4 regions of the Phyllobacterium sp. T2-21 genome follow, and region 3 is predicted to be linked to each of the others. Evidence: riboswitches for the same ligand, from Rfam matches in the RefSeq annotation. Region 3 holds a riboswitch; each other region holds the start of a gene.

What was found. A riboswitch is a leader RNA that binds a small molecule or an ion and turns the genes downstream of it on or off. The one in region 3 is predicted to bind cobalamin.
Region 1: it holds a riboswitch for cobalamin, as region 3 does, so the genes downstream of both, bluB (5,6-dimethylbenzimidazole synthase) here and cobU (bifunctional adenosylcobinamide kinase/adenosylcobinamide-phosphate guanylyltransferase) in region 3, are expected to answer to the same signal.
Region 2: it holds a riboswitch for cobalamin, as region 3 does, so the genes downstream of both, ACZ5FP_RS08205 (DUF1636 family protein) here and cobU (bifunctional adenosylcobinamide kinase/adenosylcobinamide-phosphate guanylyltransferase) in region 3, are expected to answer to the same signal.
Region 4: it holds a riboswitch for cobalamin, as region 3 does, so the genes downstream of both, ACZ5FP_RS22745 (ribonucleoside-diphosphate reductase subunit alpha) here and cobU (bifunctional adenosylcobinamide kinase/adenosylcobinamide-phosphate guanylyltransferase) in region 3, are expected to answer to the same signal.

Annotation. Positions count from the first base shown of each region.
Region 1 is NZ_AP027912.1:3,208,925-3,211,118, reverse strand. Features, by position in the region: gene ACZ5FP_RS16050 (MOSC domain-containing protein) at 105-713, shown strand; cobalamin riboswitch at 740-915, shown strand; gene bluB (5,6-dimethylbenzimidazole synthase) at 983-1,735, shown strand; gene ACZ5FP_RS16040 (DUF2293 domain-containing protein) at 1,668-1,985, opposite strand; gene ACZ5FP_RS16035 (ArsR/SmtB family transcription factor) at 2,128-2,194, shown strand, end outside.
Region 2 is NZ_AP027912.1:1,641,599-1,643,792, reverse strand. Features, by position in the region: gene ACZ5FP_RS08210 (transglutaminase family protein) at 1-667, opposite strand, end outside; cobalamin riboswitch at 822-1,034, shown strand; gene ACZ5FP_RS08205 (DUF1636 family protein) at 1,141-1,503, shown strand; gene ACZ5FP_RS08200 (ABC transporter ATP-binding protein) at 1,630-2,194, shown strand, end outside.
Region 3 is NZ_AP027912.1:3,039,871-3,042,064, reverse strand. Features, by position in the region: gene ACZ5FP_RS15265 (cobyric acid synthase) at 1-549, shown strand, start outside; cobalamin riboswitch at 700-933, shown strand; gene cobU (bifunctional adenosylcobinamide kinase/adenosylcobinamide-phosphate guanylyltransferase) at 1,096-1,620, shown strand; gene cobW (cobalamin biosynthesis protein CobW) at 1,625-2,194, shown strand, end outside.
Region 4 is NZ_AP027915.1:130,327-132,520, forward strand. Features, by position in the region: gene ACZ5FP_RS22745 (ribonucleoside-diphosphate reductase subunit alpha) at 1-1,336, opposite strand, end outside; cobalamin riboswitch at 1,445-1,655, opposite strand; gene ACZ5FP_RS22750 (heme ABC transporter ATP-binding protein) at 1,706-2,194, opposite strand, start outside.

The DNA of each region.
Region 1 (2,194 bases), 170 kb from region 3:
GGCAACGCCCTCCCATCACCAATTTTGACGTTTCCATCAGTGATATTGGCTGGTTTTAACAAGCAATTTTCCTAAGATGCGGCTGATTTCACCGGAGTGCCGTCATGACAGATCTTTTCGCAACCAGAACGGACATCCTTCCGGCCCGCAAGATTGTCGGGCGGGTGAGCAGCCTGTTCCAGGCGCCGAAAGACAGTTTTGTCACCGCTGCCACGGACACGCTCGATCTCACCTTTGAAGGCATCCGCGGCGATTATCATGCCGGCCTGACGCGCCGGTCCGGCGGACGAGAGCCCTGGTATCCGCGCGGCACGGAGATGCGCAACGAACGGCATATTTCCGTTCTGGCGGCCGACGAGCTTGCAATGATTGCCAGCGCCATGGGCCTTGCGGAAGTCAAACCCGAATGGATCGGTGCCAACATGGTTGTCGATGGCATTCCCTCGCTTTCCATGCTGCCGCCGCGCACGCTGCTGTTCTTCGAAGGCGGCGTGACGCTGAAGGTCGACGGGCAGAACGCGCCGTGCAAGGTCGCCGGACGCTCCATCGCCGAGCGGGCGCAAACCTCCGATCACACCGCGACGGCGCTCGACTTCGTCAAGGCGTCGAAGCGGCTGCGTGGCATCGTCGTCTGGGTTGAAGTGCCGGGAATCATCCGTTCCGGTGAAAAAATCGATGCGCGCCTGCCGGAGCAATGGATTTATCCGGGCTGACGCTTGCGTCCTTCGCCGATCTGTGGCGAATGGAATGCAGGTCCGGTGCCTGCATGCAGGAGAATCGGGAAGCCGGTGCAAATCCGGCACGTGCCCAACGCTGTATAGGGGATGGGCCGCGCAGTTTGCCACGGGGAAACCCGGAAGGCGCGCGGTTCAGGTGAACCTCAGTCAGAAGACCGGCCGGACCGGATAGCCGAAACCGCACGGACAGCGGGGAGGTGTCAGGGCTCAGGGCAATCTGGCCCTCGCATTGTTGGGAGCAAACGATGCACGACTCTGCCTATGGTCCCGTGGCCGCCGCCGATTTTTCCGCGGACGAGCGCGCCGCCGTCTACAAAGCCATCCATACCCGCCGCGATGTGCGCGACCAGTTCCTGCCAAGGCCCGTCGACGACGATGTGCTGCTGCGGCTGCTCGATGCCGCCCATCACGCGCCGTCGGTGGGGTTCATGCAGCCGTGGAATTTCATTCTCATCCGCGATGCGGCGCGCAAGGCCGAGGTGCATCAGGCCTTTACCCGCGCCAATGCCGAAGCAAAGGCCATGTTCACCGACGAGCGCCAGGCGCTCTACGCGTCGCTGAAGCTTGAGGGCATCGTGAAGGCGCCGGTCAATCTGTGCATCACCTGCGACCGGACACGCGGCGGCGATGTCGTTCTGGGGCGCACCCATAACCGGCAGATGGACGTCTACAGCACCGTCTGCGCCGTGCAGAACCTGTGGCTGGCGGCGCGGGCGGAAGGCATCGGCGTCGGCTGGGTCAGCATCTACCACGACCGGGACATGCGCTGCATTCTGGCCATCCCCGATCATGTCGAGATCATCGCCTATCTCTGCATCGGCTATGTCGACCAGCTCTACGATCAGCCGGAGCTGCAAAAGCGCGGCTGGCGCGAACGGCTGCCGCTGGACCAGCTCATCTATGAAGATCAGTGGAATGCCGGCGCCGAAGTCAGCTCGGATCGTCTTCGTCCGGATCCAGCAGCCGCGTCGCCCGCCATTCCGTCAATTTCCGGTTGATGGCCTCGAGCACGAAGAAGCGGGCCGACTCCTTGTCATAGCCCTCGTCGCGCAGCGCATCGTAGTCCGTGTGCTGATGGCGGACATGGGCGACCGTGGCCAGCCACACCGCAATGGGTGGCGGCAGGCTTTTCATGTGCGGTGCCGTGGCGGCAGCGCGTATGGGCTCGGAATCCGAATAGGGTACGGCCGGCAAAAGCAGCGTCAGCGCCTTGCCGATGGCCCTTTGGCGGTTGGTTCCTGAACTCATTGCACTGTCTTCCCGCCGATTCGCTGATCGATATACCAGCCTATTTCAGACGCGACAAAATTTGCCGTCAACGGAAAAACAAAACTTGCCAAATCTGTATTTCTCACATAAACATATCTTTATATCTTTTGAGGATACCTTGATGGACAAACGTGATCTCAATCTTGACCTGATGGTCGATACGCTGAAGGCAGCGGCGGAACCCAGCC
Region 2 (2,194 bases), 1.4 Mb from region 3:
TGTCAGTACCGGCGGGACCATCGATGGCGACAAGATCGGGCTTCAGCTGGATGAGATAGCCGGAGACGAACCGCGCGGCAAAACCGAGATTGCGCAACACCTGCACCAGCAGCCAGCTTGAATCCCGGCACGATCCCGAGCGCAGGTTCAAGGTGGCGTCTGGTTCCTGAACCCCGGTTTCCATGCGGATGACATAGCCGATCTCGCGCTGGATACGTGCGTTGAGATCGACGACGAAATTCACCGTGTTCGTCGGGCTGCAATCGATGGTTGCAAGGAAAGCCGAAACCAGCGGTCCGGCCGGTTGCGGTTTCATATAGATCGACAGGTCGTCGCTGATCTCTTCGGGATAGCTGAACGGCCAGGTCTCGGCGACCGGTTCGACAAAGAAATCGAATGGATTGTAGACGGTCATATCAGCGACGAGATCGACCTCGATCTTCAGCTCCGTCACCGGTTCGGGAAAGACGAAGCGGGCGAGGAAATTGCCGTAGGGGTCCTGCTGCAGGTTGACGAAATGATTGGCCGGACTGACTTTCAGGGAATGGCTGAGAACTTTTGTCCGGGAATGGGGTGCCGGCTGGAGCCGGATGATCTGCGGCCCGAGCATGATGGGCCGGTCATACCGGTAATGTGTCAGATGATAGACTGCTGCGTGAATTGCCATATCGCCTCAAAAGTCTGATTCAAAAAACTGCGGTTCCACAAATGCTCCCCGCACTCTAACGCGTTACCGGCCAATTGAAATCTTTCATTTGCCAAAAATTTTGGCAGCGGTAAAAATTGCCGCATAAACGTGCTTGCAACTGCGCGGCTGGCCGCATAGCATCCGCGCCGATGGTTTCTTCCGCACGACAACGCGGGAGATGAAAAGGGAACACGGTGAGGCGTACCCAAAAGGGACCGAGACCGTGGCTGCCCCCGCAACTGTAAGCGGTGAGCGATGCCTGACATGCCACTGACCGGAAGGTCGGGAAGGCAAGGCGAAGCTGAGACCCGCGAGCCAGGAGACCTGCCATCTCATCTACAATTCGAACCGGACGGGGTGTGCCGGGAGCGATGCGATGTCCTCTCCCGCATTGTCGCGATGGTGCATTGGCCGCGTTCCCCTAACCTTTGTCCACAAGGCAAGGCACCGGCATGACCACGCCAAGACCCGACCACCAGATTATCGTCTGCACCCTGTGCAAGGCGGCTGACGGACTGTCACGACCGGGACAGGCCCTTGCCCACAGGCTGCAGGCGGAACTCGATGGCCAGCTCGGCTATGAGGTGCGCGGTGTTGGCTGCATGGCGGGCTGCGAACGACCCTGCACGGTGGCGTTCCGGGCGCCCGGCAAGGCGCAATATCTCTTCGGCGATATCGATCCCGCCACGGACTTTGCCGATCTTCTGGACTTCGCCCGGATGTATCACGCGCTCGCCGATGGCTGGTCCAAGGCATCACAGCGCCCGCAAGGCCTTTGGGACAAGACACTCGCACGCATTCCGGCGCACCTATGATAGATCAGGCATTGACTAATGTTATAACGTTACTATACGAGAACGACGCGTCCGCGATAACGCGACGACGTTTACCGGTTGGGATTTGACACCATGTGCCTTGCCTGCAGTCACGGATATCCGCCCATGAGCCATGTCGCCCTGCGTGCCGACGAGGTGACGTTCCGCACCGCCGGCCAGACGCTGGTGGATGAGGTATCGCTCGACATCGTGCGCGGCGCGCGACTTGCCATTATCGGGCCGAATGGCGCGGGGAAATCCACGCTTTTGCGCATGCTGGCCGGACTGCTGCGCCCCTCCTCCGGCAGCATCCATCTCGACGGCACGGCAATAAACCGGCTGCCGCCGAAGGAACGGGCCAGGAGATTTGCCTTCGTCGGCCAGACCGACATGCCGGACCCGCAATTGCTGGTTGACGATTATGTATCCCTTGGCCGCATTCCGCACACCGGCACCCTGACCAAGGCGAAGGACCGGGATATCGTGACGGAAGCCCTGCTCCGCGCGGGGATCGCCGCGTTTTCGCGCCGTCCCATCGGCTCGCTCTCCGGCGGCGAAAGGCAGCGCGTGCAGCTGGCGCGCGCCATCGCCCAGCAGCCGGACATCCTGTTTCTCGACGAACCCACCAATCACCTCGACCCGAAGGCGCGCAGCGAATTGCTGGCGCTCGTCGCCGGTCTCGATGTGACAA
Region 3 (2,194 bases):
CGCGAGAACGGCTGGGACAGGGATCTCGACCTGCACCGGCGGCGCGGCGGCCATATCATCGGCATATGCGGCGGTTTCCAGATGCTCGGCCGGACCGTACGCGATCCCGACGGCATCGAGGGCAGCGTGACGGAGACGGCAGGGCTTGGGCATCTCGATATCGATACGGTGATGGAGCCGGAAAAGACCGTGCGCAACGTGGCGGCGCAGTCGCTGCCGTTCGACCTGCCGCTCGATGGCTACGAGATTCATCTGGGCCGGACGACCGGCCCGGACTGTTCGCGCCCCGCCGTGCGCATCAACGGCGTCGATGACGGCGCCATATCGGCGGACGGCAAGGTGTTCGGCACCTATCTGCACGGGCTTTTTGCGGCGGACCGGTTTCGTGCCGCGCTGCTGGGCACGATGGGCATTGCCGCTGAAACATTCGACTACAAGGCCGGGGTGGACGCCGCGCTGGACAGTATCGCTGCCGAGCTTGAAACAGTGCTGGATGTGGACGCGCTGCTTGCATGTGCTGCGGTGCGTGGTTCGACAAGCTCACCATGAGGGGATGGGTGGGCTGCAATGCTAATCGCGGAGATTGCAGAACATATCCCCTGCAATCCTCCACCTCCCTCATGGTGAGCTTGTCGAACCACCCACTACTCCCTGAGCAAACCGCGCGGATTCCATTGACATTTCCCGTGGGGGGTGAATAACGTCCCAGCCATGATTGGTTCCCATATTGGCCAAAGGCCAAGGGATCAAAAGGGAATGCGACGGTTGTACCCTCAAGGGCGACCCCACCGCAGCCGACCCCGCGACTGTAGAGCGGCGAGGATCAATGCAAAGCCTGACGCATATGCAGAAGGCAGCCACTGGGAAACCGGGAAGGCGGCATTCATCATGTGACCCGCGAGCCAGGAGACCTGCCAGTCATAGAGCGTTTCCCAGGAAGCGCTCGGGGCAATCCTGCCCAAGAACCGAAGGGTCGTGTCCCTTCAGGCCCAGCACGGAGGTTGTTATGGCTGCTCGCATTGTATACGCGCTCGTTTCCCCGCCCGCATTCCGCTTGATCGTACCTGACGGATCATCGCGATTGCAGTGACGGCGATGCCCCAGCTGAATCACGGCGTGACCTTCATTCTCGGCGGTGCCCGCTCGGGCAAGTCCAGCTTTGCCGAAGGCCTGATCATGGCTTCCGGCCTTGAGCCCGTTTATCTCGCAACCGGCAGGTCCTGGGACGAGGAAATGTCAGTCCGCATCGACCTGCACAAGGCGCAGCGCGGATCATCCTGGCACACCATCGAAGAGCCGCTCGATCTGGTGGACACCCTGCAGGGGGTTGCAGCCGAAGGAAAAGCGATCCTCGTCGATTGCCTGACGCTCTGGCTGACCAATCTGATGATGGCCGAGCGCGATATCACCGCCGAGACACGGCAGCTCATGCAAGTGCTGCCGAAACTTCCGGGCTCGATCGTTCTGGTTTCGAACGAAGTGGGTCTCGGCATTGTACCGGAGAACCGCATGGCGCGCGATTTTCGCGACCATGCCGGACGTCTCCATCAGGCCGTGGCACAGGCCGCGGCAACAGTCTATTTCGTGGCAGCCGGGCTGCCGCTCACCATGAAGGGATAGGAATATGCAGGGTCAGAAGATTCCAGCAACGGTCATCACCGGTTTTCTCGGTTCGGGCAAAACCACGATGATCCGCAATCTGCTCGAAAATGCCAATGGCAAGCGCATCGCGCTCATCATCAATGAGTTCGGCGATCTTGGTGTCGACGGCGGCCTGCTCAAGGGCTGCGGCATCGAAGCCTGCCGGGATGAGGATGTGATCGAATTGAACAATGGCTGCATCTGCTGCACCGTGGCCGATGATTTCATCCCGACCATGACCAAGCTGCTCGACCGTCCGGACCGTCCGGATCATATCGTCATCGAGACCTCGGGCCTCGCGCTGCCGCAGCCTCTGGTTGCAGCTTTCAACTGGCCGGAGATCAAGACGCAGGTGACGGTTGACGGTGTCGTCACCGTGATCGACGCTTCCGCCGTGTCCGAAGGCCGCTTTGCCGATGACCACGACAAGGTGGATGCCCAGCGCATCCAGGACGAATCGCTCGACCATGACAGCCCGCTCGAGGAACTGTTCGAGGACCAGATCCGTGCCGCCGACCTGATCGTGCTGAACAAGAGCGACCTGATCAGCGAC
Region 4 (2,194 bases), on a different replicon from region 3:
CGCCCTTGCGCTTGCCGCCCTGATTGACCGCGATGGCCGTATCGTTGGCCACTTTCAGGAACGGTACAACGCCTTGGCTTTCGCCGTTGGTTCCCTTGATATGGGCGCCAAGACCACGCACGGGCGTCCAGTCATTGCCGAGGCCACCGGAATATTTTGCCAGGAGCGCATTGTCCTTCACCGCCTTGAAGATGCCATCGAGATCGTCGGCGACGGTGGTCAGGAAGCAGGAGGACAGCTGCGGGCGCAACGTGCCCGAATTGAACAAGGTCGGGGTGGAAGCCATGAAGTCGAACGACGACAGCAGATCGTAGAATTCGATGGCGCGTGCTTCCCGGTCGATCTCACGGGTGGCGAGGCCCATGGCAACGCGCATCAGGAAGGCCTGTGGCAGTTCGAACCGGATACCGCGTGTCTGCTGGAGATAACGATCATACAATGTCTGCAGGCCAAGATACTGGAACTGCAGGTCGCGTTCCGGCTTCAGGGCTGCTGATATTTTCCGCAGGTCGAAGCGGGCGAGTTCCGGATCGAGCAGTTCGGCTTCAATGCCGGCCTTCACATAGGCGGGGAAATAATCGGCGTATCGCTCCGCCATTTCATGCTGGGTCGCCTGTTCGGGCCTGCCGAAGACAAAGCTCAAGGCTTCGCGGCGCAGTTTGTCGAGAAGCAGCCGCGCGGTGACAAAGGAATAGTTCGGTTCTGTTTCAACGAGTGTGCGTGCAGCCAGAATGGGCGCAAGCGACAATTCATCGAGCGTGATACCGTCGTAAAGATTGCGCTGGGTTTCGCTGAGGATCGGTGCGGCGCTGACCCCCTCAAGTCCTTCACAGGCTTCATCGATGATGCGGGCGAGGCGCGCCGCATCGAGCGGTGCCCTGGTCCCATCAAGCAGGGTGACGCTGAGGGACGGGCCGGTTTCGGCCACGGGTTCAACCAGCTTCGCCCGTTCTCGCGCGCGTTCTTCCCGGTAGAGCACGTAGGCGCGGGCGACCTTGTGGTTTTCGCTGCGCATGAGGGCAAGTTCGACCTGATCCTGCACATCCTCGATGTGGAACAGACGGGCTTCACTGCTGCGGCGCTTCAATGTTGTCACGATGTCGGCGGTCAAGCCTTCGACGACATCGTGCACACGGCGCGAACCGGCAGCGACGTTGCCTTCGACGGCGAGGAAGGCTTTAGTGAGAGCAACGGTGATTTTCAGCGGGTCGAAGGGTGTGACCGAGCCATTGCGGCGAATGACGCGATAGCCGGGCTCGCTGGATGATGGCTGCAGTTCAGCGGGACGAACCGGCGACTGACCGTCGGCGCGGGTGGTTTGAAGAGAAAGAGACATGTGCTTATACCCCAAATGTTGGGGGCAAAGGTCGAGCGCACGCGTGCAAGAATCCGGTCAGCTTGCGGCCGACCATTGCAAGCGACACACCGGGACACCCCGCCCGTGGACGTTCATCATGTCATGGCAGGTCTCCTGGCTCACAGGTCGGCGCTGGTGTCGGCCTTCCCGAAGCGCGGCTCCAGTGGCATTGTCGACAACAACTCGCTGTTTACAGTTGCGGGGGCAGCGCCGGCATCAATGTCCAGGACATTTCACCGGCTTCCCTCTTAGCTCCCGGTCTTGCGACTCGGGGAGAACCATAACATCTATATTTAGTATCAAATCGCCGTTTTTAGTCAATAGGTGGATAGCGGCATCTTCACTTGCTCAGAACGCTGCGGATTGCGGCAAGACGAACGGCACGGATTTTCCGGGCACACCGCCCACCTTGAGCGCACATTCATAGACGCGCAGGATGCGGTCATCGGTCAAGACCTCCGTGGGGGTGCCCACAGAATCGGCCCTCCCCCTGTGCATGACCACGACCCGGTCGGCAAACATGGAGGTGAGGTTGAGGTCATGCAGGATAGCGATGACCCCGCCACCGCGATCGGCAAAGTCGCGGGCAATCTGCATGATGATCAGCTGATGTTTGATATCGAGGCTCGACACCGGCTCATCGAGGAACAGAAAGCGCGGCTGGCCGTCGAGCACCGGCTGCCAGACTTGGCAGAGGACGCGCGCCAGTTGCACCCGTTGCTGCTCGCCGCCGGAGAGTTCCTGATAGAACCGCCCGCCGAAACCCGCGAGGTCAACGCGCTCAAGCGCTTCATCGGGCAGTGTGTCCACGTTGTGGCGCGAAACACCGGAGCGGCC